DNA from 2 places in the Clostridium sp. ATCC BAA-442 genome. Region 2 is predicted to be linked to the other one. Evidence: riboswitches for the same ligand, from Rfam matches in the RefSeq annotation. Region 2 holds a riboswitch; the other holds the start of a gene.
What was found. Region 2 has a riboswitch for cobalamin ahead of ACESY8_RS01680 (ABC transporter substrate-binding protein). Riboswitches for the same ligand answer to the same signal wherever they lie in the genome.
Positions count from the first base shown of each region.

Region 1: another riboswitch for cobalamin. It lies ahead of ACESY8_RS14365 (energy-coupling factor ABC transporter permease); the one in region 2 lies ahead of ACESY8_RS01680 (ABC transporter substrate-binding protein).

Region 1 is NZ_CAXSQB010000038.1:1,516-13,585, reverse strand. It holds partial or broken gene ACESY8_RS14390 (glutamyl-tRNA reductase) at 1-926, opposite strand, end outside; gene cobI (precorrin-2 C(20)-methyltransferase) at 923-1,618, opposite strand; gene ACESY8_RS14380 (ATP-binding cassette domain-containing protein) at 1,615-2,469, opposite strand; gene cbiQ (cobalt ECF transporter T component CbiQ) at 2,466-3,245, opposite strand; gene ACESY8_RS14370 (energy-coupling factor ABC transporter substrate-binding protein) at 3,245-3,535, opposite strand; gene ACESY8_RS14365 (energy-coupling factor ABC transporter permease) at 3,549-4,268, opposite strand; cobalamin riboswitch at 4,300-4,471, opposite strand; gene ACESY8_RS14360 (sirohydrochlorin cobaltochelatase) at 4,463-5,260, opposite strand; gene ACESY8_RS14355 (precorrin-8X methylmutase) at 5,276-5,923, opposite strand; gene ACESY8_RS14350 (cobyric acid synthase) at 5,928-7,424, opposite strand; gene ACESY8_RS14345 (pyridoxal phosphate-dependent aminotransferase) at 7,424-8,278, opposite strand; gene cbiB (adenosylcobinamide-phosphate synthase CbiB) at 8,500-9,477, opposite strand; gene ACESY8_RS14335 (histidine phosphatase family protein) at 9,474-10,079, opposite strand; gene ACESY8_RS14330 (bifunctional adenosylcobinamide kinase/adenosylcobinamide-phosphate guanylyltransferase) at 10,070-10,426, opposite strand; gene ACESY8_RS14325 (adenosylcobinamide-GDP ribazoletransferase) at 10,423-11,190, opposite strand; gene ACESY8_RS14320 (bifunctional adenosylcobinamide kinase/adenosylcobinamide-phosphate guanylyltransferase) at 11,187-11,708, opposite strand; gene cobT (nicotinate-nucleotide--dimethylbenzimidazole phosphoribosyltransferase) at 11,835-12,070, opposite strand, start outside.
Region 2 is NZ_CAXSQB010000002.1:109,852-126,679, reverse strand. It holds gene ACESY8_RS01690 (ABC transporter permease) at 1-75, opposite strand, end outside; gene ACESY8_RS01685 (ABC transporter permease) at 72-1,025, opposite strand; gene ACESY8_RS01680 (ABC transporter substrate-binding protein) at 1,104-2,705, opposite strand; cobalamin riboswitch at 2,840-3,020, opposite strand; gene ACESY8_RS01675 (ANTAR domain-containing response regulator) at 3,309-3,914, shown strand; gene ACESY8_RS01670 (sensor histidine kinase) at 3,907-5,109, shown strand; gene ACESY8_RS01665 (hypothetical protein) at 5,134-5,280, shown strand; gene ACESY8_RS01660 (ethanolamine ammonia-lyase subunit EutB) at 5,453-6,820, shown strand; gene eutC (ethanolamine ammonia-lyase subunit EutC) at 6,837-7,715, shown strand; gene lpdD (prenylated flavin chaperone LpdD) at 8,323-8,715, opposite strand; gene ACESY8_RS01645 (PfkB family carbohydrate kinase) at 9,145-10,170, opposite strand; gene eda (bifunctional 4-hydroxy-2-oxoglutarate aldolase/2-dehydro-3-deoxy-phosphogluconate aldolase) at 10,184-11,146, opposite strand; gene uxuA (mannonate dehydratase) at 11,170-12,279, opposite strand; gene ACESY8_RS01630 (mannitol dehydrogenase family protein) at 12,348-13,970, opposite strand; gene ACESY8_RS01625 (amino acid ABC transporter permease) at 13,987-14,661, opposite strand; gene ACESY8_RS01620 (transporter substrate-binding domain-containing protein) at 14,748-15,653, opposite strand; gene ACESY8_RS01615 (sugar phosphate isomerase/epimerase family protein) at 15,717-16,556, opposite strand; gene ACESY8_RS01610 (sugar phosphate isomerase/epimerase family protein) at 16,553-16,828, opposite strand, start outside.

The sequences.
Region 1 (12,070 bases), on a different contig from region 2:
TCCGCGGCGGCGGCGGGCACCTCCCGCCGTGTGTCCACCCCTAGGGAGTCCACGTTGTAGAGGGTCACGCCGGGCAGCTCCCCCACGGCGGGCTCGATGTCCCGGGGGATAGCCAGGTCGGCCAGCAGGCGGGGGTGGTCCTCCACCGCCGCCAGCTCCCGGGCGGAGATAGTGTAGTGGGGGCTGGTGGTGGCGGAGAGGAGCAGGTCCACCCCCTTCATGGCGGCGTAGCGCTCCTCATAGGGGGCCACGGCGCACCCGGCGGGCACCACGGTCTCCCCGTGGCGGTAGGTGCGCAGGGTGACGGTGACGGCGCACCCCAGCCGGTGGAGCAGAGCGGCGGACAGGCGGCCCATCTCCCCGTTGCCGATGACCAGGGCCCGCTTGCCCTCCAGGCCCCCTGCGTCCCGCGCCAGCCGCTCCACCGCGCTCTGGGCCGCGGAGCGGGGCACTCCGGTGAGGGGCACCTTGGTCTTGATCTCCTTGCCTGCGGCGGCGGCGTTGCGGAACAGGATCTCCAGCACCCCGTCCGCCGTGCCGGCCTCCCGGGCGGGGGCCGCCGCCCCCTTCACCTGGGTGAGGATCTGATCCTCCCCCCAGATCTGGGAGCGCAGGCCGCCGGCCACCTCCATCAGGTGCCGGGTAGCCTCCTCCCCCGTGCGGGTGACGAAGGCCCCGGCGAAGGGGGCGTAGGGCAGCCCCGCCGCCGCGCACAGCAGCGCCCCCGGCTCCGGCTCCGCCCCGGAGGCGCAGGAGAGGTAGAGCTCCGTGCGGTTGCAGGTGGACAGGAGCACGCAGCCCTCCACCCCCTCCGCCGCCCGGAGCAGCCGGTCCAGCTCCACCACCCGGCTCCGGGTGAAGGAGAGGGCTTCCCGCAGACCGATGGGGGCCTTCCGCCAGTCCAGGCCGGTCATACGGATGTTCAAGCCTCTTCCCCCTTCTTCACCAGCACCACGGAGAAGTAGCCGCTGCCATCGGTCAGCTCGGCGAAGCGGGGGTAGACCGCCTCCCCCTCCATGCCGCAGTTGGCCACCATGGACGCCCGCTCCAGCAGGCCCTTCTCCGCCAGCTTCTCCTTCAGCGCGCCGATCTCCCGGCCCGCCTTCATGAACACCAGGTTGGCGTCCACGTCCAGGCAGTCGTCCACGTCCTTGTGGGAGGCGGGGACAATGAGCAGCCGCTCCGACTTCTCGCACAGGGCGGCACCCAGCCGGGCCGCCACCGCGCAGAAGGAGGGCACGCCGGGGATGATCTCCGCTTCATACCCCCGGGCCGTCACCTTGCGGTGGAGGTAGAGGTAGGTGGAGTAGACGGTGGGATCGCCCAAAGTGAGGAAGGCCACGTCCTTCCCCCCGTCCAGCAGGGCGCACACCCGGTCGGCGTTGGCCTCATAGGCCGCGTCCAGGGCGGCCTCGTCCCGCACCATGGGGGCGTCGCAGAGGAGAATCTCCTTCCCCTCGGCCAGCTCTCCGGCGATGGTCAGCGCGGTCTTCTCCCCGCTGCCCTTGTCAGGCACCGCCAGCACCGCCGCCTGGGCGATGATCCGCTGGGCCTTGCGGGTAATCAGTTCCGGATCGCCGGGGCCCACCCCGACGCCGTACAGAATGCCTCGTTTCACAATAACTCCTCCTGTTTCAACAATCGCAGCAGTTCCCGCCGGGCCGCCCCAATGGTGCCCACCGGGGTCACGTCCAGGCCGTCCCGGTCGCGGAGAATCGCCATCAGATGGGCGATGCGGGGCAGGCGCAGGTGGTTGGCCCGCAGCAGCTCCGCCTTGGTGAACAGCTCCTCCGGCGTTCCCTGGGCCAGCACGCTTCCCCCGCCCAGCAGGTAGGCGTAGTCGCAGCACAGGGGCACCACGTCCATGTCGTGGGTGGCCATGAGAATGGTCATGCCCTGGCTGTCCCGCAGGCTGGTCAGCAGCTCCAACAGATCGCTCACCCCCTGGGGATCCAGTCCGGCGGTGGGCTCATCCAGAATCAGCGCCTCCGGCTCCATGACCAGCACGCCGGCGATGGCCACCCGCTTCTTCTGACCGAAGGAGAGCGCGTGGGTGGGCTTGTCCCGCAGGTGGGACACCCCCGTGCGCTCCATGGCTGCCTCCACCCGGCGGCGCACCTCCGCCTCGGGCAGGCCCAGGTTGACCGCACCGAAGGAGATATCCCGGTACACGTCGGCGGAGAAGAGCTGGTCGTCCGGATCCTGGAAGACAATGCCCACCCGGCGGCGCAGCTCGGTCAGCCCCTTCCGATCCCGCTTCACCGGCACGCCGTCCAGCAGAATCTCCCCGTCGGACGGCTGGAGCACGCCGTTCAGGTTCAGAAACAGGGTGGACTTGCCCGCCCCGTTGGCCCCCAGAATGCCCGTGATCTTTCCCCGTTCGGCCCGGAGGTTAATGCCCTTCAGCGCCGCCGTGCCGTCCTCATAAATATAGCGCAGCTCTCTGGCCTCAATCGCGGCCTCCATCATCCCATCACCCTCCTCTCGAAATACCATGCCGCCAGCTGAACCGCCGCCACCGCCGCCGTCAGCGGGTAGAGCCACGCCCCCCGCGCATAGTCGCCGGACAGGGTGACCAGGCTTCCGCTGTAGCCGCGGGACTCCAGGGCGGTATACACCCGATCCGCCTTCCGCCACGCCCGGAGAAACACCATGGAGGCCAGGGTGCCCAGGGAGGACAGGGAGCGGCGCAGCCCCTGATAGCCCAGCCGGGACTCCTGGGCCAGGCGGATGCGGGAGGCGGTCTCGGTCAGGACAAAGATAAAGCGGTAGATCAGTTCCATCAGCTCCACCATCAGGTGGGGCACGTGCAGCCGCTCCAGCGCCATGGTCACATCGGTCATCGGGGTGTTCAGCGCCAGGAAGTACATGGCTCCCACCGCCCCCAGTGCCTTGCAGAACAGCCGCCCGGCCCGGAGCAGCGCCGCCCCGTCAAAGCCCCACAGCCGCTCCCCCACCGGCACGGCCAGCAGCACCGGCGCGCCCTGGGGGTAGCTGTTGATCAGGATCGTCACGCATCCGACGGCCAGGAAGGCCATCGGGATGCACAGAAAGCGCAGGAAGACGCGGGGGCTGAGTCCGCCCAGGGCGGTAACCAGCCCCCACATCCCCAGCAGGGTGACCAGGCCGACCGTTACGCTGTCGCAGAGCAGGCAGAGCACCAGCGCCGAGCCGGTCAGAAGCAGCTTCGGCATGGGGGAGATTCGCCGCAGCCGCGATTGATAGGCGTAGCGGTCGGTTCCCATCAGCCCTGATCCCTCTTTTCCGGCTTTTTGGTGATGCGGCCCAGGACGAAGCCCACCACGCCCGCGCCGATGGCGGCCTGGAGGGCGAAGAGGAGGGACTCCACCTCGCCGCTGGCCGGCTCCAGAATCGGCTCAAACCAGGGCTCATAGTCGGGCTGAAGCTCCAGGATCACTTCTTCCGCCTGGCCGTCCGCGCCGCCGAACTCGGCGTTGGGCAGCAGCCACAGCGGCAGCGCCGCCAGCAGCACCACCAGCACGATCAGGATCAGATTTTTCTGCCATACCTTCATTCCGGTTCCCTCCTTACAGCACGCACAGGGCGTGGAGCTCTTCCCGGCTGTACTTCTCCAGCACATTGAACACCACCACGGTCAGCAGGCCCTCGGCGATGGCCAGAGGGATCTGCGTGACGGCGAACACCATCAGGAATTTCCCAATGCCGCCGTTGACCACCCCCAGCTGCACCGAGGTCACCACATAGGTGAACAGGTCGCCCAGCGCGGCCGCGGCGAAGACCGCCACCGCCGCCGGGGCGTTTGCCTTGCGCAGCAGCTTGTAGACCGCCCAGGACACGATGGGGCCGGCGATGGCCATGGAAAAGGTGTTGGCCCCCAGGGTGGTCAGGCCGCCGTGGGCCAGCAGCAGAGCCTGGAACAGCAGGACGATCAGCCCCAGCACCGCCATGGTCATGGGCCCGAACAGGATGGCGCCCAGCCCCACGCCGGTGGGGTGGGAGCAGGAGCCGGTTATGGAGGGGATTTTCAGCGCGGAGAGCACAAAGGCAAACGCTCCGCACATGGCCAGCAGGATTTTGGCCTTGGGGGCCTGGGCGATCTTCTTCTGGATGGAGAGGAAGCCCGCCACCACAAAGGGGACGCATACCACGCCCCAGCCGGCGGCCCAGCCCACCGGCAGGTAGCCCTCGGCAATGTGCATGGCCGAGGCGCTCATGGTGAGCACGCCCAGCAGGCCGACGAGCACCGCTGCCGTGCGCAGAAGCCGTGTGTTTCGTTGATTCATCATGTGTTTCATCCTTTCCTATCGCTCGTAGGTGGCTGTGAATTCGGAGCCGGCACGGTTTTCCGGCTTGAGCGTCTCCGCCGCTGCGCGCCTTCCCGGGTCGCCCCAGTGGCCCGTGCGCACCGGCTGTTCTCTTACGGCAGCGGGACTGCGCGGGATTTGCACCCGTCTTCCCGTTTCCGGCCCCCGGATCTATATCAACAGGCTTCCGCCTGGAGCTGTTCCGCCTGCCTGGCGTGCTCCACAAACAGCGCCCGCACCGCCGGGTACTCCCCCAGGCCGGTGAGCACGCAGGCCGTCTCGTAGCCCTCGGCCTCCAGACGCCGCCGCCAGGAGTCCTCCTCATCCCCCGCCAGATCGTTCTTGGCGTGATCCCCCGCCACGGTCATCAGGGGGCGCAGCTCCACCCTCCGCACCTGGGGGCGCTCCTTTAGCCGGCGCAGGGCCTCCCCGAAGCCAGGGTAGCCCTCCACCGTGCCGATCACCACGTCCTTCCGACCCAGATCGTGGAAGGTGTACTCCATCAGGGCATAGGCCGAATTGGCCTGGTGCTCCGAGCCGTGGCCCATGTAGAGCACGGCGGTGTCCGCCCGCTGGGCTGGCAGCGCCTCCATCAGGGCGCGGCCCAGGGCCGCGTAGTCCTCCGCCGCCGTTAGCAGGGGGCGGCCGAAGGCCATGCGGGCAAAGCGGGCGCGGTACGGCTCCGCCTGGGTCAGCAGCTTGTGGTACTCCTCCCCGTTCATCACGTGGGTGGGCTGCACCACCACGTCGGTACAGCCCCCGGCCAGCAGGCGCTCCAGCGCCTGGGGCACGTTGTCGATGTGGGTGCCCTCCCCCGCCAGCTTGCGGAGGATCATGCCGCTGGTAAAGGCCCGGCGCACCGCCCGCTCCGGGAAGGCCGCGGCCAGCTCGGCCTCAATGGCCGCGATGTTTTTCTCCAGGGTGTCCCGGTGGCTGGTGCCGAAGGACACCGCCAGAACCGCTCTCTCTGTCATCGTGCGTCCCTCCCGTTATTCCCGCGCGTTGTTGCTGGCCTGATAGAGCATGGCGTTGCAGATGGCGGCGGCCACGTTGCTGCCGCCCTTCCGCCCCCGGGCCACGATGTGGGGCACGTCCAGGGTGAGCAGCAGCTCCTTGCTCTCCACCACGTTCACGAAGCCCACCGGCACGCCGATGACCAGGGCGGGCCTGAGCTCCCCCGCGTCGATCAGCTCGCAGGCCCGCACCAGGGCGGTGGGGGCGTTGCCGATGGCCAGCACCAGCGGCCCCTCCAGCCGGGCGGCCCGCTCCATGGACACGGTGGCCCGGGTCTCCCCCCGGGCCTTGGCCTCGGCGGCCACGTCCGGGTCGGACATGAAGCACACCGCCCGGCCGCCGAATTTCTCCAGCACCCGCTTGTTCACCCCGGAGAAGGCCATCTGGGTGTCGGTGACGATGGTGCAGCCCTGCCGTATGGCCGCGATGCCCGCCTCCACCGCCCCGGCGGAAAAGACCAGATTGTCGGCGTACTCAAAGTCCGCGGTGGTGTGGATCACCCGCTTGACCACGGGCAGCTGCTCCGCCGGGAACACCCGCTCCCCCAGCTCCTGGCCGATGAGCTCCATGCTCCGGGCCTCAATGTCCGCGGGGGCCACCCGCTGCAATTCGATGTGTTTCATGTCTCTATTCCTCCCCGTTGAGAATCCGGTAAATGCGTTTCATATCCAGGCTGGCCCGCAGGCCGGCCGCCAGCTTGTCGTACTGCTGCTGGGCGTACGCCTGCCAGTCCACGCTGGCCGCGCCCGGCTCCAGCCCCTTGGCCGCCAGCAGGGCGTTCACCAGGGCGGCGGCCGCCGCCGCCTTGTCGAAAATGCCGTGGACGTAGCAGCCCCACACGTTGCCCGCGCTGAGGCCGTCGGAGCGCCGCTCCCCGGTCTGGGTGGTGAACTCCGCCAGGGGGGCCGCCCCGCTCTCGGTGCGGCCCATGTGGATCTCGTAGCCCTCGAAGGCCACGCCGGCCAGGGCGCGGAAGAGCCCCTCCGGGGCGCGGAAGGCCCCCGTCACCCGGGTGCGGGTCTTTTCCCCCTGGAACACCGTGTCGGCGGGAAGCAGGCCCAGGCCCCGGAGGGAGCCGCCCCCCTCCACCCCGTCGGGGTCGGAGACGGTATTCCCCAGCATCTGATAGCCGCCGCAGATGCCGATCACCGCTCCGCCGGCCGAGGCGTGCTTGAGCACGGCGGTCTCCATGCCGCTCTCCCGCAGCCAGCGCAGATCGTCCATGGTGTTCTTGGTGCCGGGGAGGATCACCAGATCGGGGCGCCCCAGCTCCCGGGGATTGCGGACGTAGCGGAGGGTGACCTCCTCCATCCGCTCCAGGGGGTTGAAGTCGGTGAAGTTGGACAGGCGGGGCAGGCGCACCACCGCAATGTCCACCAGGCCCACCCTTCCCCCTCCGCTCAGGCGGTGGGAGAGGGAGTCCTCGTCGTCCACATCCACGTCCATCATGGGGACAACTCCCAGCACCGGCTTGCCGGAGAGGGCCTCCAGCTGCCCCAGACCGGGGCGGAGGATATCCACATCCCCCCGGAATTTGTTGATAATCAGGCCCTTGATCCTCGCCTGCTCGTCCGGCTCCAGCAGCTTCACCGTGCCGTAGAGGGAGGCGAACACGCCCCCCCGGTCGATGTCGCCGCACAGGAGCACCGGGGCGTTAGCCCGGCGGGCCATGCCCATGTTCACAATGTCGTCCTGCCGTAGGTTGATCTCCGCCGGGCTGCCCGCCCCCTCGATGACGATAATGTCGTACTCCGCCGCCAGGGACTCGTAGGCCGCCATCACCTCGGGGATGAGACTCTTGCGATAGCGGAAGTACTCCCCCGCCGCCATGGTGCCCCGGGGCACGCCGTTGACGATCACCTGGGAGCCCACGTGGCTGGTGGGCTTGAGCAGGATGGGGTTCATCCGCACGTCGGGGGCCACCCCCGCCGCCTCGGCCTGCACCACCTGGGCCCGGCCCATCTCGAAGCCGTCGGGGGTGATGGCGGAGTTAAGGGCCATATTCTGGGATTTGAAAGGGGCAACCTTATAGCCGTCCTGGGCAAAGATGCGGCACAGCCCCGCCGCCAGCAGGGACTTGCCCGCGTTGGAGGCGGTTCCCTGGATCATAATCGCGTTGGCCATCACAACACTTCCTTTAAGGCGGCCAGCAGCCGCCGGTTTTGTTCCGCCTGTCCCACACACACCCGGTACCAGTCGTTCCCCAGGCCGTGGTAGTTGGCGCAGGAGCGGATGAGCACGCCCCGCATGAGCATCCGCTCCTTCAAATCGGCCGCGCCCGCCGCCCGGAACAGCAGGTAGTTAACCTGTCCAGGCACCACCTCCAGCCCCAGGGCGGTCAGGCCGTCCGACAGGGCGGGGCGCTCCGACGCCAGCAGGGTCCGGGCCTTCTCCGGCCAGTCGGGGCACTGCTCCAGGGCGGCCAGCCCCGCCGCCTGGGCGGGGGTGGAGACGCTCCAGGGCGGGCCGGCGGCGGCCATCCGCTCCAGAAGTCCGCCGTTGGCGGAGAGGGCGTAGCCCAGCCGCAGGCCCGCCATGGCGTAGCTCTTGGTGAAGGCCCGCAGGAGCAGCAGGTTGGGGTGCTCCGCCAGACAGGGGGCCAGCCCCGGCCCCGCCCCGTCGGAGAGGGGCAAAAAGCACTCGTCCACCGCCAGCACCGCCCCCACGGCCCGGCATTGCTCCGCCGCCGCCCGCAGCAGCGCCCCGTCCACCAGCCGCCCGGTGGGGTTGTTGGGGGTGCAGAGGAAGACCAGCTCCACCCCCGGCGCGATGACGTCCAGCAGCCCGCCGTCCACGTCAAAGCGGTTCTCCCGGCGCAGGGGGTGGCGCGTCACGGCGCACCCAGCCGCCGTCAGCGCCTCCTCGTACTCGGAGAAGGCCGGGGCGGTGACCAGCGCCCGCCGGGGCCGCAGGGCGTAGGCCAGCCGGAAGATCAGCTCCGCCGCCCCGCCGCCGCAGAGCACCTGCTCCGGCGCCACCCCGTCGTGGGCGGCGATGGCCGCCCGGAGCGGGGGCGGCCGCGGCGGCCGCCTGCACCGCCGGGGGCATCCCCAGGGGGTTCAGGTTGGCCGAGCAGTCCAGCACGTCGCCGCCGAAGCGGGCCCGCGCCGTGAGCACGTCGCCGCCGTGGGTATATGGGGTCATGGTGATTCCCTTCTCTCTGGTCAGGATGGTGGACGGGTGGGGCGGCGGGCCGGTGTTACGGGAACAGCAGAATCAGCAGGGGCACGCCGCAGAAGAGCAGCAGGGCAAAAAAGGCGGTGGCGTAGAGAATCCGGCCCGCCCGCAGGATGTCCAGGGCCTCCACCGGCCGCTGATCGTCGCCGATGGTGGGTTTATCCACCAGCTGGCCGAAGTAGTAGTTGGGCCCCGCCAGCTGGAGCTGGAGCGCTCCGGCGCAGGCCGCCTCGGTGTGGGCGGAGTTGGGGGACTTGTGCCTCTTCCGGTCCCGCCGGAAGATCCGCCAGGCGTTCTTCCCGTCGTAACCCGCCGCCGCGCCGCCCAGGCACATGAGCACCCCGGCGATGCGGGCGGGGAGAAAGTTGAGCGCGTCGTCCAGCCGCGCCGCCGCCCGGCCGAAGTAGAGATAGCGGTCATTTTTGTAGCCCACCATGGAGTCCATGGTGTTGACCGCCTTGTAGAGCATACCCAGGGGCGCGCCGCCCAGGGCCAGGAAGATGAGGGGGGCGATCACCCCGTCGGAGGCGTTCTCCGCCACGGTCTCCACCGCCGCCTTGGCCACGCCGGCCTCGTCCAGCCGCTCGGTGTCCCGCCCCACAATCATGGACACGGCGTGCCGCGCGCCGGGCAGGTCTCCGGCCTTGAGGGCCTCGTACACCTTGTCGCTCTCGTCCCGCAGGGACTTGGCGGCCAGCAGCTGATAGCACAGCAGCGCCTCCGCCGCGAAAGCCAGCCAGGGGCTGAGCAGGCCGCACCCCCACAGCAACAGGGCGGTGAGGCCGGTTGGAATGGCGATGGTGAGCGCCACCAGCGCCGCGCCGCCGGCCAGCTCGCCGCCGGGGGACTTGGGAAAGAGCCGCCGCAGAAGCTTCTCCAGGGCGGCGATCAGCACACCGACGGCCCGCACCGGGTGGGGCGCCCAGTGGGGATCCCCCAGCAGGAGATCCAGGCAGAAGCCGGTCAGCAGGGCCAGCAGGTGGGATACCCCCCAGCTCATAGCCCCTTCTCCCCCCTGTACTCCTCCAGAATGGTCAGCTCCAGGGTGTCCGGATTCAGCTCCGCCCGGAAGCCGCCGCAGTTGGGACACATCCAGCCGTAGTAGTCCCGCTCCGGCCGGCCGTACTTGGCCAGCAGGGCCATGAGGGCCCCGCCGTGGGACACCACGCCCACCCGGCCAAAGCCCCGGCGGGCGGCGTCGGCCGCCGTCTTTTCCAGGCCGATGGACACCCGGTCGGTGACCTGCTGGGCGCTCTCCCCCACCGGCATGGCGGCAAAGTTGGGCCTGTCCCCCATGCCCAGCCACGCCTGATAGAGGGGGTCGTCCTTCAGCTCCTCGTGGTTCTTGCCCTCAAAGGGGCCGAAATCGCTCTCCCGCAGCTCATCCACCACCGTCATCTCCACGCCGGGCCACAGCAGCTCGGCGGTGCGGCGGCAGCGCTGGAGGGGGCTGCGGTAGATGTGCTCTACCGCCGGCAGGGTGGCGCCCACCCGCCGGGCCAGCTCCTCCCCCTGGGGGAGCAGCGGCACGTCCAGCGTGCCGATAAAGCGCCGTTCCAGGTTGCCCTGGGTGGTACCGTGGCGCATCAGAATCAGTTCCATGGGCCTTCTCCTTTCAATACCATGGGCAGGCCGCAGAAGATGCGCTCCACCCGCTCTGCCCGCTCCGCCAGGCGGCAGCAAAGCCGTCCCACCGCCTCCCGGTGCGCTCGCTGGGCCGGCTCCACCGGCACCACGCCGCAGCCCACCTCGTCGCAGATCAAAATCACGTCCGGGTTGGCCTCCAGCAGCGCCGCCTCGTCCAGCTCCGGCCAGTCCTCCAGCCCGGCAAAGACGGGCCGTGTCCGGGCCTCCTCCGGGGTGCGGGCCACCTGGGCGGGGCCGTACCCGGTCTTTTGCAGCACGTAGTCCAGCTTGCCCTGGCCCGCGCCGCCGATAATCAAAATCATAACAGCACCTCCAGCCTCTGCCCCACCGCCGCGCAGAGCACCATCCCCAGCTCGCACAGCTGGAGGAAGAACCCCGCCAGATCGCCGGTGACGCCGCCGAACTGCCGCCGGGCGGTCACCACATAGTAGACGCACGCCAGACCCGCTCCCGCCAGGGCGGCCAGACCCGTCCGCACATCCGCGGCCACCATGGCCCCTCCGGTGAGGACGGCCCACGCCGCCAGCACTCCCCGGGCCTTGACCGCGTCCATGGGGCCGGTGAAGGTGGCCAGCAGGCCGGTGCCCCGGGCGTTGGGGAGGGTGACGGCAAAGAGACCGGACAGGCTGCGGGAGAAGGCCGGCCCCAGGGCCAGCGCCAGGGCGGCCCGGCCCGCGGGCGCCGCCTCGCACCAGGCGGCGAAGAACACCAGCAGGTACAGCCCACAGCAGATGATGGCGAAGGCCCCGGTGTGGGAGTCCTTCAGAATCTCCAGCTTCCGCTCCCGGCTCTGGTGGGAGGACAGGGCGTCGCAGGTGTCGCAGAAGCCGTCCAGATGGATGCCGCCGCTGAGGGCGATGGGGAGCAGCAGGGCCAGGGCGGCGGTAAAGACCGCGCCGAACCCCAGCCAGCCGGCCAGGGCCAGCCATAGCCACAGCACCGCCCCGACGGCCAGCCCCACCAGCGGGAACCAGCACAGGGCCCAGGAGAGGGCCTTTTTCTCCCAGTCCACCCGGGGCATGGGGAACTTGGAGTACATGGCAAAGGCAATGATGAGGGATTTCACGGGTTTGCTCCTTTCCAGGCGATGGGGATGCCGCAGACCACCTCGTACACCCGGTCGGCCCGCTGGGCCACCGCCCGGTTCAGCCGGGCCAGCACGTCCAGGTAGGCCAGGGTCTCGGGGTCGTAGTCCATTCCGTCGGAGAACAGCTCGTTGGTGACCACCACCAGCAGGGCGGCCTGCTCCGCCGCCCGCTCCACGCCGGAGAGCACCCGGCCGAAGGCCCCCTCCCGCCCCTGGGGGCCGAAAAACTCGTTGGCGGTCAGGTTGGAGAGATCCTCCAGCAGGGCGGCGCATCCGGCCGGCAGGACGGCCCCGGCCAGGTTCACCGGGCACTCCACGGTGGCAAACCCCTTGCCCGCCCGCATCCGGCGGTGGCGCTCCACCCGGCGCTCGCTCTCGGCGTCCCACACCTGCATGGTGGCCAGGTAGGCCCGCGTCTCCAGGCCGGAGGCGGCGACCAGCCCCTCGGCAAATTCCGACTTCCCGCTGGCCGAGCCGCCGGAGACCAGTATCAGCATGGATGCACCTCCTTCGGGGGGGGCAAGCCCCCGCCCTACCGCCTCGCAGAGTTTCGCCCACTTGCGGCAAATTCAAATAAAAATCTGTGTGAAGCCGCCGTATCCATGGGGGGATGCAATCCCCCCCTAGCCTAAGGGCTGGTAGGCCTCGATGTTGGTGTCCTCAAAGGTGGCCATCTCCCGGTAGACCGCCAGCCCCATATCCAGCAGGGGCATGACGACCACGGCCCCGGTGCCCTCGCCCAGGCGCATCCCGGCGTAGAGGAAGGGGCGCAGGCCCAATTCAGAGAGCACCAGCCGGCTGGCCGGCTCCTCCGACGCGTGGGAGCCCAGCATGTAGTCCTTACAGGCCGGGCACAACC
Region 2 (16,828 bases):
GGTCATGAGGACAATGGCCCCCAGGATGGCGCACACGAGGGCCAGCTTGATGTTCTGTTTCCGGCGTCTTGTCATGCCTCTCCCCCCTGTAGGCGGATTTTCGGGTTGACCGCAATGTAGAGCAGGTCGATGGCCAGCGTAACGAGCACGAAGGTGGTGCCGGTGATGAGCACATAGCCCTGGATTACGGGGTAGTCCCGGTTCTGGATGGCGGAGAGGACATAGCTGCCCAGGCCGGGGATGGCAAAGATGTTCTCGATGATGGTGCTCCCGCCCAGGATACCGCCGAAGTAGTTGCCGATGAGGGTGATGATGGGCACCAGGGAGTTGCGGAAGGCGTGCCCCACCATCACCGCCCGCTGGGACAGGCCCTTGGCGTTGGCCACCACGATGTACTGCTCCCCCAGTTGGGCCAGGATGTTGCCCCGGGTGAAGCGGGAGGTGGAGCCCACGTTGGCGGCGGAGAGAGCCACGGCGGGCAGCACCAGGGAGGCCAGCCCCCGGTCCAGGCCGCTGGTGGGCAGCAGGTGAAGCCACTCGGCGAACACCGTGATGAGAAACAGGGCCAGCCAGAAGCCGGGCACCGACAGCAGCAGGGTGGACAGCCCCTTGAGCACCGTATCCAGCCATGTGCCGTGGCAGGCCGCCATGAGCACGCCGCCTCCCACGCCGAACACCACCGCCGCCAGCATGGCGGCCAGGGAGACCTTGAGGGTGATGGGCAGCCGGGTCATCAGCTCCTGGGCGATGTCCTTGTTGCCGATGTAGGAGCGGCCCAGATCCCCCCGGAGGGCGTCCCCCAGCCAGTCCAGGTACTGCACCGGCAAGGGCCGGTCCAGGCCCAGCTCGGCGCGCATGTCCGCCCGGTCCTCCTCCGTGGGGAATTCAATGCCGATGCGGAACAGCGCGTCGTCCACCGGGTCGCCGGGGGCGATGCGCCCCAGCAGGAAGGCCGCCAGGGAGATGCCCAGCAGCACCGGGATGAGCACCAGCAGCCTGCGGCCGATGTACTTGAGAATTGCCATGATCCACCGCCTTCGGAGACAGAATACAGGCGGAAAATAAGCCCCCGCCTCGCGGGGGCTTATTTTCACACACGGTCCTTACCCGGCCCAGCAGACCTGGGTGAAGCCGGTCAGGCCGTACACCGTGGCCTGATAGCCGGTGATGTCGCTGGAGGAGGCCACCACCTCCTGGGAGTACAGCACGGGGATGTTGGGGAAGTCTACGGCGGAGATCTCCTGGAGCTCCGTGTAGATCTCGGTCAGGCGGCCGGCGTCCAGGCAGGTAGCCGCCTCCTCGATCAGCTCGTCCACGTGGTCATTGTGGTAGCCCAGGCCGTAGCTGATGTTGGTGCCGCCCTCGGTGTACATAAAGCCCTTGAACAGGGAGAAGGGGTTGGCGGAGGGCAGGCCCTGGATCTTGAGGCACAGGTTGTAGTTGCCCGCCTCCATCTCCTCCTTGCAGGGGCCCCAGTCCATCTGCTGGATGCTGACCTTGATGTTAGTACCCTCGATGTTCTCCAGCAGGGACTGGATGTACTCGGCCTCCTCCTGGTAGGGGTAGCGGTTGGCGTCCACGCCGGGCAGCAGGAACAGCAGCTCCACCTCCTGGTCGCCCACCACCTCGCGGATCAGCTCGGCGCCCCGCTCCGGGTCGTGCTGCACGGGCTGCTCGCGGTAGAAGGCGGAGGTGTAGTTCAGGAAGCCGCCGGCGGCGAGGCCGTAGCCGTTGTAGAAGCTGTCGATGATGGTCTGGCGGTCCAGCAGCAGGGACAGGCCCTCCCGCATGCGCACGTCGTTGAAGGGGAAGGCGCCGCCGTTGACGTTGAGGAAGTGGGTGATGCCGGAGTCGCCCACCGACACGTTGTAGGCCGGATCGCCGTCGATCTCCGCGGCCTGGGAGGGGGAGATGGCGCCCAGATCGCACAGGCCCTGGACCTCGCCGGCCCGCAGGGCGGTGTAGCGGGTCTCGGCGTCGGGGATGACCTTGAAGCGGAAGGTCTTGGCGATGCCGGGGGTACCCCAGTAGTTATCGTTGCGCTCGATGACGCAGTACTGGCCCAGCACGTTCTCGGTCACCACGTAGGGGCCGGTGCCGATGGGGAAGCCGGCGAAGGTGCCGTCCTCGGCGAAGCAGGAGGGCTCGAAGATGGCGGAGCCGTAGTTGACCATGGTGTAGTCCAGCAGGGGCTGCCCCTCGGAGAGCGTGAGCACCACGGTGTAGTCGTCGGTCTTCTCGTAGGAGACCAGGCCGGGGTAGATGGTGTTGATGTTCATGCCGTAGAAGGAGGACTCGAAGGGCCCCTTCTTCATGCGGTCGAAGTTGGCCAGCACGCTGTCGGCGTTGAAGGGAGTGCCGTTGGAGAAGGTGACCCCCTCCCGCAGATGGAAGGTCCACACGGTGGAGTCCTCGTTGTGCTCCCACTCGGTGGCCAGGGCGGGGGCGGGCTTGCCGCTCTCGTCCTTGGTGATCAGGGGCTCCCACACGCCCAGGGACATGGAGGCGTAGTAGGCGTCCTGCTCGCCGGGGCACTGGTCGCGGGAGGCGGCAAAGACGATCTCGCGGGTCTGGTCCACGGCGGCAGGGGTTTCGCTGCCCGCCGGGGCGGAGGTCTGGGCATCCGGCGCGGGCGCGCCGCCGCAGCCCGACAGGGACAGGGCACAGGCAACGGCAAGCAGCAGAGACAGGGTGCGCTTTTTCATGTTCATGCTCCTCTCAAATTGACTGACGCATGAATCCATGCACAAAAAAACTCCCCCCTGTTTTCCAGAGAGGAGCCGCAATCGGATGACAGGCCGGCAGACCGGCGCTGCACAGCTTTCCCCACCGAAAGAACGTGCACACACCGCAGGCGGCTGGTCTCCTGGCTTGGACTCATCCTCACGCCCGCCTTCCCATCCGGCGTACCGGACAGTGACATATCTGGGCGCTTGTCATCCTTACAGTAGAGAGGGCTGCTGCGGATTCTCACCGCATTCCCAATGAAAGCAATCGCTACCGTCTGCTGATTCACTTGTCGGCGTTCATTATAGCCGCGCGCCCCCCGCCTGTCAAGATGGCGGAGGCAGAATATCACAATTTTCTCTCCTATCCCAGCCATAAGTTCCAAATTACGGTTGACAGAAAGGCGGGTTTTTTATATAATATCGTATACAATCGAAAGGTCAGGTTATGCCGGGTGTAGCAAACCTGCCGTACTCCACTTCCGGGCGGGAGTGGGTTTGACTTCAGATGCGTGGAGAGCATCTTGAGGCGTTTTTGTGCGCTTCAAGATGCTCTTTTTTGTAAAACGGGAGGACAGGCGTATGGGTGTGACCAGGATGGGCAAGACCACCATTTTCCTGGCTGATGACGATGAGGGCGTTCGCCGTACCTTGCGCACTTTTTTTGAGGGGCTCCCCGGATATCGGGTGGTGGGCGAGGCCTGTGACGGGATGGAGGCGGTGGAGGGCTGCCGGGCGTCGGCCCCTGACGTGGCGCTGCTGGACATCCAGATGCCGCTGCTGGACGGCGTGAGCGTGGCCAGACAGGTTCTGGCGGACCGGGCCGCCAAATGTGTCATCATTCTGACGGCGTTCAGCGACCGGGAGCACATCGAGCGCGTACAGGCGTGCGGGGCGGCGGGGTACCTCACCAAGCCTTTTGAGGCGGAGAAGATTCTGCCTACCATCGAGCTGTGTATTGCGCGCAGCAAGGAGTACTACCTGCTGAACAAGGAGTATCAGCACCTGAGCCGGCGCTGTCAGAACCGGGAGCCCATCGACCAGGCCAAGCTCCTGCTGATGGAGACCAGGGGGATGCGCGAGGACGAGGCCTACCAGTACATTCGGGAGCTCAGCCGCCGCAAGGGCATGTCTATGGCCCGGGTCGCCAGCTATCTGCTGGCCCAGCAGGAGGAGCGGCATGATTAGCGCCACGCGGATGCTCTGTCAGAAATACACGGATCTCACGGACGCGGAGATCTCCTACCTGGAATCCTATGGCGCCCTGCTCCCCGCCCTGGCCAACGCCGAGCAGGCGGATGTCTTCATCGACTGCCGGACCGTCAGCGGGCGCTCTGCCATCGTGGTCTGTGAGGCGAAGCCCCAAACCGTCCCCTCCAACTACCGCAGCTCCATCCTGGGTATGCTGATCCACTGGCGGGACGAGCCGGCGGTGGACCGCTCCTTCCGTCTGGCGGTTCCCACCTCCGGGGTGCGGGCGGTCTCCATGCCGGAGGACCGCCGGATCGTCCAGTCGGTGGAACCCCTCTTTTATGAGGGGCGGCTGATCGGCGTCCTCATCTATGAGCGGCCCGCTCTGGCCGCCGAGGAGCCGCCGCCCGCTGGGGAGCGGGAGGCGGAGCAGGCGTCCGGGGCTCTGGACTGGGCTGCGGTATCCCCCTGTCTGGACGACGCCGTCCTTTTCCTGGATGAGGAGGACCGGGTCTGCGGCTTCAACCCGGCGGCCACAGCCCTCTACCGCCGGATGGGTTACATCGGCACTCTGGCCGGGATGCCCGTCAACAACATTCAGCCCGCCGCCCTCAGCGAGTGCGACCAGGACAGGCACGAGACGGCCCTGGCCAACCGGGTACTCCAGTACCAGCGCCTCCCTCTCTCCTCCGGGCAGGCCCGGGCGGCGCTCATCATCCACGACCTCACCCGCCAGCGGCAGCTAGAGGAGGAGCTGGCCCTGCAGCGGACGGCACTTCAGGAGCTGCGGCACCGCATGAAAAACAACCTTCAGATGCTCGCCAACCTCACCCGGAGCCGGGGCTGTGATCCGGCCGAGTCCCCGCCGGTGCAGACCGCCCTTCTGGATACGGCCAACCGGCTGCTCTCCCTGGCCGCCACGCTGGATGGCATCGTACAGGTCTCCCGGGAGAAGGTCTCCCTCCTTCAGATTCTGGAGCAGATCCGCCGGTACATGCTCCAGACCCTTCTGCCCTCCGCCCGCCGTGTCACCATCCACGTGGGCGGCGAGGACGTCATTGTGTCCGCGGACTGCGCCTCCTCGGTGGCCCTGGTGGTCAACGAGCTGGTGCAGAACGCCCTGAAATACGCCTTTCCCTCCGGCCAGGCGGGAAGGATCGGCATCGAGCTCCACAGCGGGCGCCCCCTCTGACAGCTCACCGTCTGGGACAACGGCGTGGGCTTCCAGGCGGACCGCCCTCGCCCCGGAGGCGCCGGTCTGGAGCTGGCCTCCACGATCGTGCGGGAGAAGCTCACCGGCGAGTGGAGCGTGGAGAGCGGCCCCGGCGGGACGCGGATCTCCTTCGACTTTCTGGAGCAGTAAAACCAAATCGTGCGCCGACCTGAGGCTATGGCGGCGCGTACAAGAGCACGGGCGATGCAGCCCAGGGACAGCGCAGGCGCTGCCCCTGGGCTGTTTTGCATAAACAGCCAAATTTGACAAGCTTGAAACGGGCGCCGAGGGGGCGTCCGGCGCAAAGGAGAGGTGCAGCAGAATGAAATTGAAAACCACACTGAACGGCCAGACCTTCGCCTTCCGCGACATCAGGGATGTCCTGGCCAAGGCCAACGAGCCCAAGGCCGCCGACCGGCTTCAGGGCGTGGCCGCCGAAACCGTGACGGAGCGGGTGGCGGCCAAAGTCGTCCTGTCCGAGCTGACGGTGGGCGAGCTGACCGAGAACCCCACCGTCCCCTATGAAAAGGACGAGGTGACCCGGGTCAATCTCGACGGACTCAACCAGCCCACCTACCAGCGTTTCAAGGGCATGACCATTGGCGAGCTGCGGGAGTGGATTCTGGACCACAAAACTACGGGGGACGACCTGGTACGCAGTTGCCGGGCCTTCACCGGCGAGGTAGCGGCGGCCGTGGCCAAGCTCATGTCCGCCATGGATCTGGTCTACGGCGCCAGCAAAATTCACCACATCACCCGCTGCAACACCACCATCGGCCAGCCGGGCGTGCTGGCCTTCCGCAACCAGCCCAACAGCCCCACCGACGACCCCGAGGAGATCCTGATCCAGATGATGGAGGGCGTCTCCTACGGCTGCGGCGACGCCTGCATGGGCATCAACCCTGTGGAAAACAATGTGGAGAGCACCCGGCGTATCGCGGATGCGGTCTACAGCTTTATCTGCCGCAACGACATCCCCACCCAACTGGTGGTTCTCTCCCACATGACCACCCAGATGGACGCCATTCGGAAGGGCGCGCCTTTGAGCATGATTTTCCAGTCCATCGCCGGCACAGAGGCCGCCAACAACGACTTCGGCGTGAGCCGCCAGCTCTGCACGGAGGCCTATGAACTGGCCTGCCAGCACGCCCTGAGCACCGGCCCCAACCTGCTCTATTTTGAGACCGGCCAGGGCTCCGAGGTGTCCATTGGCGCCGACTGCGGGGTGGACGAGATGACCCTGGAGGCCCGTACCTACGGCTTTGGCCGCTTTTTCCGCCCCTTCATGGTGAACAACGTGTCCGGCTTCATCGGGCCGGAAACCCTCTACGACGGCAAGGAGATGATCCGGGCCAGCCTGGAGGATCACTTCATGGGCAAGCTGATGGGCCTGCCCATGGGCATGGCCCCCTGCTACACCAACCACACCTCCATTACCCAGGACGAGCAGGAGATGGCCACCATGCTGCTCAACGCCGCGGGGGCCAACTACTACATCGGGGTGCCGGTCAACGACGATATCATGCTCTCCTACCAGGACACCAGCTACCACGACAACGCCACCCTGCGGGAGCTCTCCGGCCGTCTGCCCGCGCCGGAGTTCCACCAGTGGATGATGAAGCGGGGCCTGATTGACGAAAAGGGTGTCCTGACCGAGCTGGCCGGCGACGCCTCCATTTTCCTACAGTGAGAGGGAGGGAACTGATATGAATGAAACCCAACTGAGAGAGCTCATCCTGAAAGCCATCTCCGAGGTAGTGGGCGATACCGCCGGTGCACAGTCCGCCGCTCCCGTCCCCCCGGCCTCCGGCGCGGTGGAGAGCGGAGAGGTCCGCGACCTGTCCGCCGTAGATTTCCGCCAGATTATCGACGTGCCCACCCCCGCCAACCCGGAGGAGTTCCGCCGCATGCGCTCCAAAACGGTGGCCCGCATCGGCGTGTGGCGAGCCGGGCCCCGTTGCCGCACCAACACCTACCTGCGGTTCCGGGCGGATCACGCGGCCGCCATGGACGCCGTGTTTACCGACGTGCCGGAGCGTCTGCTGGAAGAGATGGGCCTGTTCACCGTGCAGACCCTCTGCGAGACCAAGGACATGTACCTCACCCGGCCGGATCTGGGCCGCCGCTTCTCTCAGGAGACTCTGGCCGAGCTCCAGCAGCGCTGCAAGCGCAATCCCGACGTGCAGCTCGTGGTGTCCGACGGCCTGTCCAGCACCTCAGTGTCCGCCAACCTCCGGGACATCCTGCCCGCCATCCTTCAAGGGCTGAGCAGCACGGGGGCCAGTGTGGGCACCCCCTTCTTCATCAAGTACGGCCGTGTGGGAGCCATGGATGCCGTCACCGAGGCCTTGGGCTCCAAGGTCACCGTGATCCTCCTGGGCGAGCGCCCCGGCCTGGCTACCGGCGAGTCCATGAGCGCCTACATGACCTACGGCGGCTATGTGGGCATCCCTGAGGCCAGCCGCACCGTAGTCTCCAACATCCACCGCGGCGGCACCAACCCCGCCGAGGCGGGCGCGTTCATTGCCGAGCTGTGCGGGCGCATGCTGAAGGAGAAGGCCTCCGGCCTAGCTCTCAAACTGTAAACGCGGCCCGGCGCATTCCCTAAATTTAGTACAAACAGAACGTATCACACATAGCTCCCGGATGAAAATATCCAGGGGCACAACATCCACCTGCTTGGTATGGAGGAGTTTCCCATCTCGCGGATAATGCTGGAGATGTTCCAGAGCCGGGAAAGCCGCTCTGAACTCATCAAGTACCAGGCCGACTCCGGGCGGCTTCTCCTCGTCACCCTCTCCTCTGTCTACAGCCCGGACGGACGACTCCCGCGGCGCGGTGGGCAACGCACGGGACATGACCGAGCTGATGCAGCTCCGCCAGCAGATGGACATCACCTATCTGGACTACGACCAGCGAGATTGCCGCCACTCTCGGCATTGATCTGTCGACTCTGGTTCGCAAGATCAAAAAGTACAACCTGCCAAAGCGCCACAACCGTGGAAAATAAAACTGTGAGAGAATCATGTCATAAAGATGCAGGGATGTACCCCAGGAGAGATGGGCTTGCGGCAGGGGCAGCCCAAACCATTCCCTGCTTAGAGGGGGGAGGCTGATGCCTCCCCCCTGTCACCCTCATTTGGATTCGGCTGAACGGTTCTCCTCCGTACTCTACCACCACTTTCACCCGCTTTAAGACAGCCTGTCCGCCCGCACACGGTCTTTGAATTGTCTGCATGCCTCCCTGCAATTCTCCAGAAGGCATTGGATCTCACTGCCATCCGCGTGGTCAATGTGGATGCCGACCGCTACACTGACATTGCATTTCAGCTCGGTAGCCAGATACTTTGCCGCCCACCGTGCCGCCTCGTCGTCTCTGTGTCCGAACACACACAGCACACTGACGGTAGCGCCGCGCATTTTGTGTCCCACTGTTCCGGATTCGTCGCACCCCAGCGCCGCAGCTCCCACATGATGACGGCCCCCACCGCAGATTGTGACACTATAATCCCTGCCACACTGGACAGCACAGAGTTCAATTTCATATTTGCTTTGCCCTGCAATTGTAATACGATACTCCTCCATAGCGCCCCATCCTTATCCCTGAATTTTTATTTATTATACAACAATACTATAGGGAAATCCATCATTAGATTGTGCATCTTAGAGGCAGCTCCACGCTCTGTCGTCCAAAGCGTGGTATAAATTGTTGCCGATAGGACACCGCAATATTATGCTTCTCATTTCAAAAATGAGGCTTGGCTTGGCTGTGCTTTCTCACGGTATTTGCAGCAACATTTCTGCCTCTCAATGCATCTGCCCGAGACTTGAAGGCACAAAACAAATGGTCGGGAACGCAGAGAAAAGGCACTGTATTTCTACGAAATACAGTGCCTTTTCAAACGCTGCGCCGGTCTGAATCGTTCCGCCGTACGGTGTTGAGCATTGACCCAGCGGTATTTCTCCGCTATTTTGTGAGCAGTCCCATTCCGTCTGCGCTCCCCATGACCGGTATCAGCGCTGTACCCGGCCGGAGCCGTCTCCACCGGCCAGCTTTTCGACCTCCGCCACGGTAATGCGGTTAAAATCTCCCTCAATTGAGTGCTTGAGGGCGGAGGCCGCTACGGCAAATTCAATGGCCGCCTGGCTGTCCTTTCCAGCCAGCAGGGCGTAAATCAATCCGCCGCCAAAGCTGTCTCCGCCGCCCACCCGGTCCACGATGCGCAGGTGATACTCCTTGGAGAAGCAGTAGTGTTCCCCATCGTACAGCATGCCGGCCCAGTCGTTGTCGCTGGCGGAAATGGAGCTGCGCAGGGTGATGGCCACCCGCTCAAAGCCGAACTGGTCAGCCAACTGCCTGGCCACACTCTTGTAGCCTTCCTTATTTAACTTGCCGCCAGTGATGTCGGTCTCCGCAGCCTCAATACCGAACACGTCCTTGGCGTCTTCCTCATTGGAGATGCACACGTCCACATACCGGCACAGCTCACTCATGGCCGCCCGGGCCTGCTCCCGGGTCCACAGCTTGCCCCGGTAGTTCAGATCGCAGGAGATCTTGACTCCCCTGGCCTTGGCCGCCCGGCAGGCGTCCTTGCAGATCTCCACCACATTGGGGCCCAGAGCGGGCGTGATGCCGGTAAAGTGGAACCAGTCCGCCCCGGCAAAAATTGCGTCCCAGTCAAAGTCGGCAGACTGGGCCTCCTGGATGGCGGAGTGGGCCCGGTCGTAGATGCACACGCTCCCCCGCTGGGAGGCCCCCTTCTCCAGGAAATAGATGCCCACCCGGTCTCCGCCCCGGACGATATGGGAGGTATCAACGCCAAAGCTGCGCAGGGCGTTGACCGCCGCCTGGCCGATGGCGTGGCCGGGCAGCTTGGTAACATAGACGGAATCCAGCCCGTAGTTGGCCAGAGAGACGGCTACATTGGCCTCCCCGCCGCCGAAGGTGGCCTGCAACTGGTCGTTCTGGAAGAACCTATAATATCCATTGGGGGCCAAACGGAGCATGATCTCGCCAAAAGTTACAACGCGCTTGTTCATGGTACGTCCCTCCTTATTTCTGCACCAGGTGGATAGCAAAGCCCCCAAAGTCTCCCTCCAGGTAGACCGCCTTTGCCCGCCCCTTGGCATCGGTCTTACAGGTGGCGTGGTCAATCGCCACCCCGCGGCGCTCCAGATGATAGATGGCCCGCTCCACACTGTTGGTACCGATGGCGATGTGTCCGTGGACGCCGGGGCCGGGGGCCTTGGTGCACTCCACCGCCGTCCCCGCGTGGTTGGAGCTGTTCCCCGCCCGGAAGGGCAGGCCGAACAGGCCGCAGATGGTCCTGGCCGTGCGCTCGGACGCCTGGGCGTCCAAGCAGTTGATGCCCACATGGGCCAGGCTGAAGCCCAGCATGGTATCCACCGCCTCCCGGGTCAAGCGGGTGATTTCGGCCCAGTTCTCCGCCTCAATGAGGTCTTTTTTCACCATCCAGGTGCCGCCGCAGGCCACAACCTGGTCAAAGGACAGATAATCCATCAGATTTTTGGCGCTGACACCGCCGGTCGGCATCCATTTCAGAGCCTTATAGGGTCCGGCGATGGCTTTGAGCTTGGCCACACCGCCGTTTTGCTCGGCGGGGAAAAACTTGACCGCCTCCAGCCCAAAAGCCATGGCCTGTTCCATCTCGCCTGGGGTAGCGGTACCGGGCAGGATCAGCCCCCCCTTGGCCTTTACATAGCGCACGGTATCGGGGTTGAAGCCGGGACTGACAATAAATTTGGCCCCGGCCGCCAGGGCCCGGTCCACCTGTTCATGGTTTAAAACGGTACCCGCACCCAGAAGCATCTCGGGCACCTCAGCCGCAATCGCCCGCATGGCCTCCTCGGCGGCACAGGTGCGGAAGGTCACCTCTGCCGCAGGCAGCCCTCCCTCCACCAGGGAGCGGGCTAGGGGGACGGCCTTCTTCGCATCGTCAATGGCGATAACCGGGATGATGCCAATGCGGCAAATCTGTTCCAAAATGGGATTCATACTCCATATCCTTTCCCGTCCGGCTACACAGCCGCGGCGCCGTTTTGTCCATTACGCTGAATGTTATTCTTCTGAATCGCTTCCCACAGGCCGTTCAGATAGCTGGCGCCCAGGGCCCGGTCATACAGGCCGTAGCCCGCCCGCCCCTTTTCGTCCCAGATCATGCGTCCGTGGTCGGGGCGTATGTAGCCCTCGAAGCCCACATCGTAATAGGCCTTCATAATTTCGTACAGATCCAGGCTTCCGTCGCCGGAGAGGTGGGCCGCCTCCTCAAACCGGCCGGGGCCGGTGAACTTAATGTTGCGCACATGGGCAAAGTGGATATGTCCCTCTCCGCCGAACTCCCGTACCAGGGCAGGAATGTCGTTACAGGGGCTGGAGCCCAGAGAGCCTGAGCACAAGGTCAGCCCGTTATAGGGGCTGTCCACCAGCTCCACGATGCGGCGCATATTCTCCCGGCAGGTGTAAATGCGGGGCAGGCCGAAGATATCCCAGGGGGGATCGTCGGGGTGGATGGCCATCTTCACATCGTACTGCTCGCAGACGGGAATCACTGCCTCCAGGAAATACTTCAGGTTGCGGAACAGGTCCTCATGGGAGACATTCCGGTATTGGGCAAACAGGCGCTTGAGCTCCGCCATGCGTTCCGGTTCCCAGCCCGCCATCTCAAACTCCCCTGCCCCCTGTTGGATCTGATCCGCGAAGGCCTGTGGGTCGGTGATGCGGTCAATGACTGCCTGATCATAGGCCAGGACTGTGGAGCCGTCGGGCCGCGGCTTGGCCAGATCAGTGCGGGTCCAGTCAAAAACCGGCATAAAGTTGTAGCAGATCACCTTTACACCCGCCTGGCCCAGCCGCCGCACCGTCTCCCGGTAGTTGTCGATATACGCGTCCCGTCCGGGCAGGCCCAGCTTGATGTCCTCATGGACATTGACGCTCTCAATGACCTCCATCTCCAGGCCAGCGGCATTGACTTCCTCTTTGAGGGCTGAGATGCGCTCCGTGGGCCAGAGCGCGCCGGCGGGCAGATCCATCAGGGAGGTGACCACGCCGCTCATGTTGGGGATTTGCTTGATGTATCGCAGCGGTATGGGATCCAGTTGGCTCCCATACCAGCGAAATGTCATCTTCAAGGCTGTTTCCTCCTTACGCTTCCCGCCCTGCTGCCGTCTGAAGGGCGGAACAGAATCCTCTATTTCTGTTATGGCTGTTTACATGCACAATTGCGGTGCAGGGTGGCCCGCACCGCCCCCGGGCCGGCCAGCATGTCCCGGAACATCTCTTCTGTCCTCTCCCCCAGGCCTGCTGCATACAGATCAACCCCAAAGAGGGCTGCATTGGACAGGATGGGGCGGAGCTGTCCTGCCAGGGAATCGGGCCGGCCCACTTCAATTCCCTTCAGGTGGGCCTGGAGCTGGGGCAACATGGGGTCCGGGCTGACAGGCATGGCGTTTCCCCTGTCATCCACCCCCAGCAGGTAGCGGCACCAGCCGGCGAACACCAGGGGGGCGAACTCCAGTCCGGCCAATGCCTGCTCCGACTGCCGTGCATAGCGCCTGAGGGTACCGCCGTAACGGACGGGCAGCTTCTGTGAGGTGTCGGCTGCGATACGCTGCGGTGTATCCGGGATGGCGGGATTGGGGAATCGCTCATGGAGCACCTCGTCAATGAATGCCCTGGGGCTGAGGATACCGGGATCTTCCACCACGGGCAGACTCTCGGCGGCAATATGCTCCACCAGGGCCTTGAGATCTGCATCCCCCATTTCGGCGGCGATGGAGGTATACCCCAGCAGGCAGCCGTACACCGCCAGAGCGGTGTGCAGGGGGTTTAGGCAAGTGCCCACCTTCATCTTTTCCGCCTTCTCCACGGTGGTCCGGTCCGTGAGATACACCCCCGCCCCTTCCAGGGCGGGGCGTCCGTTGGGGAAAGCGTCCTCCAGCACCAGGTACTCCGTGATCTCCGCGTTGACAAAGGGGGCGATAAGGGTGCCCGTGTTGGTGCGGGCAATGGCCATGTCCGCCACACCCAGGCGCCCCAGCTCCTCCTGCACCCGCTCGGAGGGGTGGGGGGTAATTTTGTCGATCATGGACCAGGGGAAGCTCACCCGGCCCTCGTCCTCCAGCCAGTCCAGGAAAGCGGACTCTACCAGCCCCCGCTCCGCCCAGCCCCGGGCCATGGACAGCACCCCGGCGCGGAGCTTCTCCCCGTTGCGGGCACAGTTGTCCATGCTCACCATGGCAATGGGCGCGCCTCCGGCCTGGAAACGGCGGTACAGCAGAGCCGCCGCGATAGACATAGTGTGACGGGGCCCCTCCGGCCCGGCGGCCAGATCCCGCTCCACCACCGGCAGGGGCTTTTTCTCCAGATCGGTTAGGGCGTAGCCCTTCTCGGTAATGGTGAAGCTGGCCATCTGGAGAGTCGGGCTGCAAAACACCCGGGTCAGCCTGGCCCAGTCAGGGCCGGCGCAGTCGGCCTTGAGGCCGCCGGCCACGCTGGCAATCACCTCCCGCTCCTCGCTGCCGTCGGCGCGCATGCGCACCAGCAGGCTCAGGGCGTCATAGGGGCTATAGACCTGGTCAATGATCTGAAAGTCAAAGGATTCGGCGGCCAGGATGCCTGTGTCGGCCCTGCCGGTATTCAAAAGAGTCTGCTGGGCCGCAGCCAGGAACCCCCGGAAGATGTTGCCCGCGCCAAAGTGGAGCCACGCCGGCGCCTCCCAGGTGCGGGCCCGTACGGCAGCCACATCGTAGCGGGGCAGCCGGATACCGGCTTGCGCCCAGGCCGCCCGATCCTGCAGACCTTGCATATTCAAATGTAACATGTTTGCGCCTCTCTCATCACACTCTGGTATCCACCAGATGCTTGCCCAGCTTTTTCTCCAGCATGCCCTGAATTTGGGTCAGGACCGTGCTGAAAATCAGGTAGACAAAGGCGGCCTCGATATACAGCAGCAGCGGCTGGAACTTGACCGCGTTGATGGCCTGGGCAGTCTGGAAGATCTCATGAACGGTAATGGTCGCCACCAGGGAGGTGTCCTTCAGCAGGCTGATGAAGGAGTTACCCAGGGAGGGCACGGCCACCAGGGCGGCCTGGGGGACAATGATCCGGCTCATGGTCTGCCACTTGTTCAGACCCAGAGCCCTGCACGCCTCATTCTGGCCCTTGGGGATGGAGCCCAGGGCTGCACGGATGACCTCGGAGTTATAGGCGCCCTGGCTGATAGTCAGGGCCAAGATGGCCGCCGGGATGGGATCAAGGATGATGCCCACATAGGCCAGGCCAAAAAAGATGATGAAGATTTGTACGATCAGCGGCGTACCGCGGATGACCCAGACATAGAACCAGGAAATGGCTTTTAAGGGCTTCCATTTGGACATCCGCATCAGCGCCACCGCGAAGGCCACGACCAGTCCCAGGATAAACGAAACGAGCATCAGAGGTACCGAAATGGTAAGACCGGCCTTAAAGAGCGGCCAGAACGAATCGATGAGCAACTGAAGGGTATTATCCACAGCGGCCCGCCTCCTTTAGAAATAGTGTTCATAGGGCCGGGGGACCGCCTGCGGCGGCCCCCCGGCGGAAAAGTGCTGGGGTCAGCTTACTTCTGATAGATGCTGGTGCTGTCGGCCACGGACTGGCCAAAGTACTGAACGGTCAGGTCGTAGCAGGTGCCGTCATCGATCATCTCCTGCAGGATCTCGTTGACTTTCTCGGTCAGGGTGTCGGCGCCCTTCTGGAAGGCCACTGCGGACTGGATGATCCACTCCTCGCCCTCCTCGGGCTCATAGATAGCGGCAATCTTCACGTTCATGTCGGGGCGCTCCTTCATGTACTCCTCTACGGCGGCCACATTGTTGACGGTGGCATCGGCGCGGCCGGAGACAATCAGATCCATGGCGGCGGTGAGGGATGCGTCGGACAGCTCCGCGCCCGCCTTGCGGGCCAGATCACCGGCGGTGGAGTTCAGGGCGTTGGCGCAGCTCCTGCCGGCCAGGTCGGCAAAGCTGGTAATCTCCTCGTTGTCACCGGCCACCACCAGGCAGAAGGGGTTCTCGGCGTAAGCAATGGACATGTTGTACTTCTCCTGGCGCTCGGGCTTGGGGTTCACGCCGCAGATGATGCAGTCATAGCGTCCGGAGTCCATGCCGGCCTCCACAGGATCCCAACTGCTAGAGATCTGGAAGTCGGGCTCCACGCCCAGGCGGGAGCAGATCTCCTTGGCGATATCCACCTCAAAGCCGGTAAGCTCGCCGGTGCCATCCTCGTTGTAAACGTAGGGCACCCAGTTGCCCTCAGCGGCGATGGTCAGCTTGCCCGCGTCCAGAACCTTCTGGAGGGAGTCGTCGGCCGCGGGAGCCTCCGTGCCGGGGACAGCCGAACCGGTAGCGGGAGGATTGGTGTCAGGGGGCGTGGAGCCGGAGGGCTCACTGGGACTGCCGCAGGCGGCCAGAGAGAGGACCAGTGCAAGAGAGAGGGCCGCAGGTACGAGTTTCTTCAGCTTCATTTGATTCACCTTTTCCTTTTCTGATTTTTATTGACCGGCGGAGACATCTGCCGGAAAATAACGTCAATCGTCCTCCACAAACCGCTCCAGAACCCGAAGATTCCGGCGGTCGGCGGCATAGGGATCGGAAAAATAGTGCTCGTCGGCCACCTCCTGCACCAGATATCCGGTATAGTGGTGGTCGTTCATGGTCTGAATCTGCTGGGCCAGGGCGGTGTTGCCATCCCCCCAGACGTTATGCAGCCAGGGATCTCCATCCAAAAAGTGCATGTGGATCAGCTCGGCTCCAAAGGCCCGGAACCAGTCCCCGAGAGTCTCACCCGCCGCGCCGGTGGCAATGTTGTCCACCATCATCTTCAGGCTGGGGTGTCCCACCTCCCGGTGCATCCGGCGGGCCCGCTCCAGGTTGCAGACCAGGTTGCTCTCGTCGTCCCGGAGGGACTCCATGACCAGTGTCACTCCACAGGGCTGGGCCACCTGACACAGCCGGCCCAGGTGATCCCGGCAGCGGTTCCACATGGCGGACTCGTCCTCTCCCTGGTAGCCCCAACCGGAGTTCACCACCACCCGGTCGGCCCCCAGCTCGGCGGCCAGATGGATGGCGTTGGAAAAATATCGAAAGGAGTACTCCAGGTGGGCGGGCTCCTGGGCGGCATACTGGTACTGGTAGGCAATGCTGGGGGCGGTGACCGACACCACCCGCACGCCGTGGGCCCTCAGCTTGGCCCTGAGGGCAGAGATATCGTCATAGCCGGTGTGATCCAGCCAGAAGTGGGCGGCGCCGCACCACAGCTCAATCTGCCCGATACCCAGGCGCTGCTGGCAATCCAGGAAGAAGTCCATGGAAAAGCGGCGGTAGTGCTGGTTCATGTTGACCAGCTGACTGCGTTTGATGCCTCTCATTCCGCCCCTCCTCTCAGGACCTCCAGGGCCCGCTCCTCCGGCCAGGAGGGCCGGCCGGCATAGCGCTCCCCCGGCAGCAGCAGGGACACCGGGCCGGCATAGCCCGCCGCCTCCAGCTCCGCCCGGTAGCGCTCCATGGGCAGCACACCCTCGCCCCAGGCCCGCCAGCCGTGGTAGTTTCCGTCGCACAGGCGCACCAGGCCGGTGTGCTCCCCCAACCGCTCGAACCACCGGGGGATGCTGTCGCCCCAGGTGCTCATAACGTTGGTGTC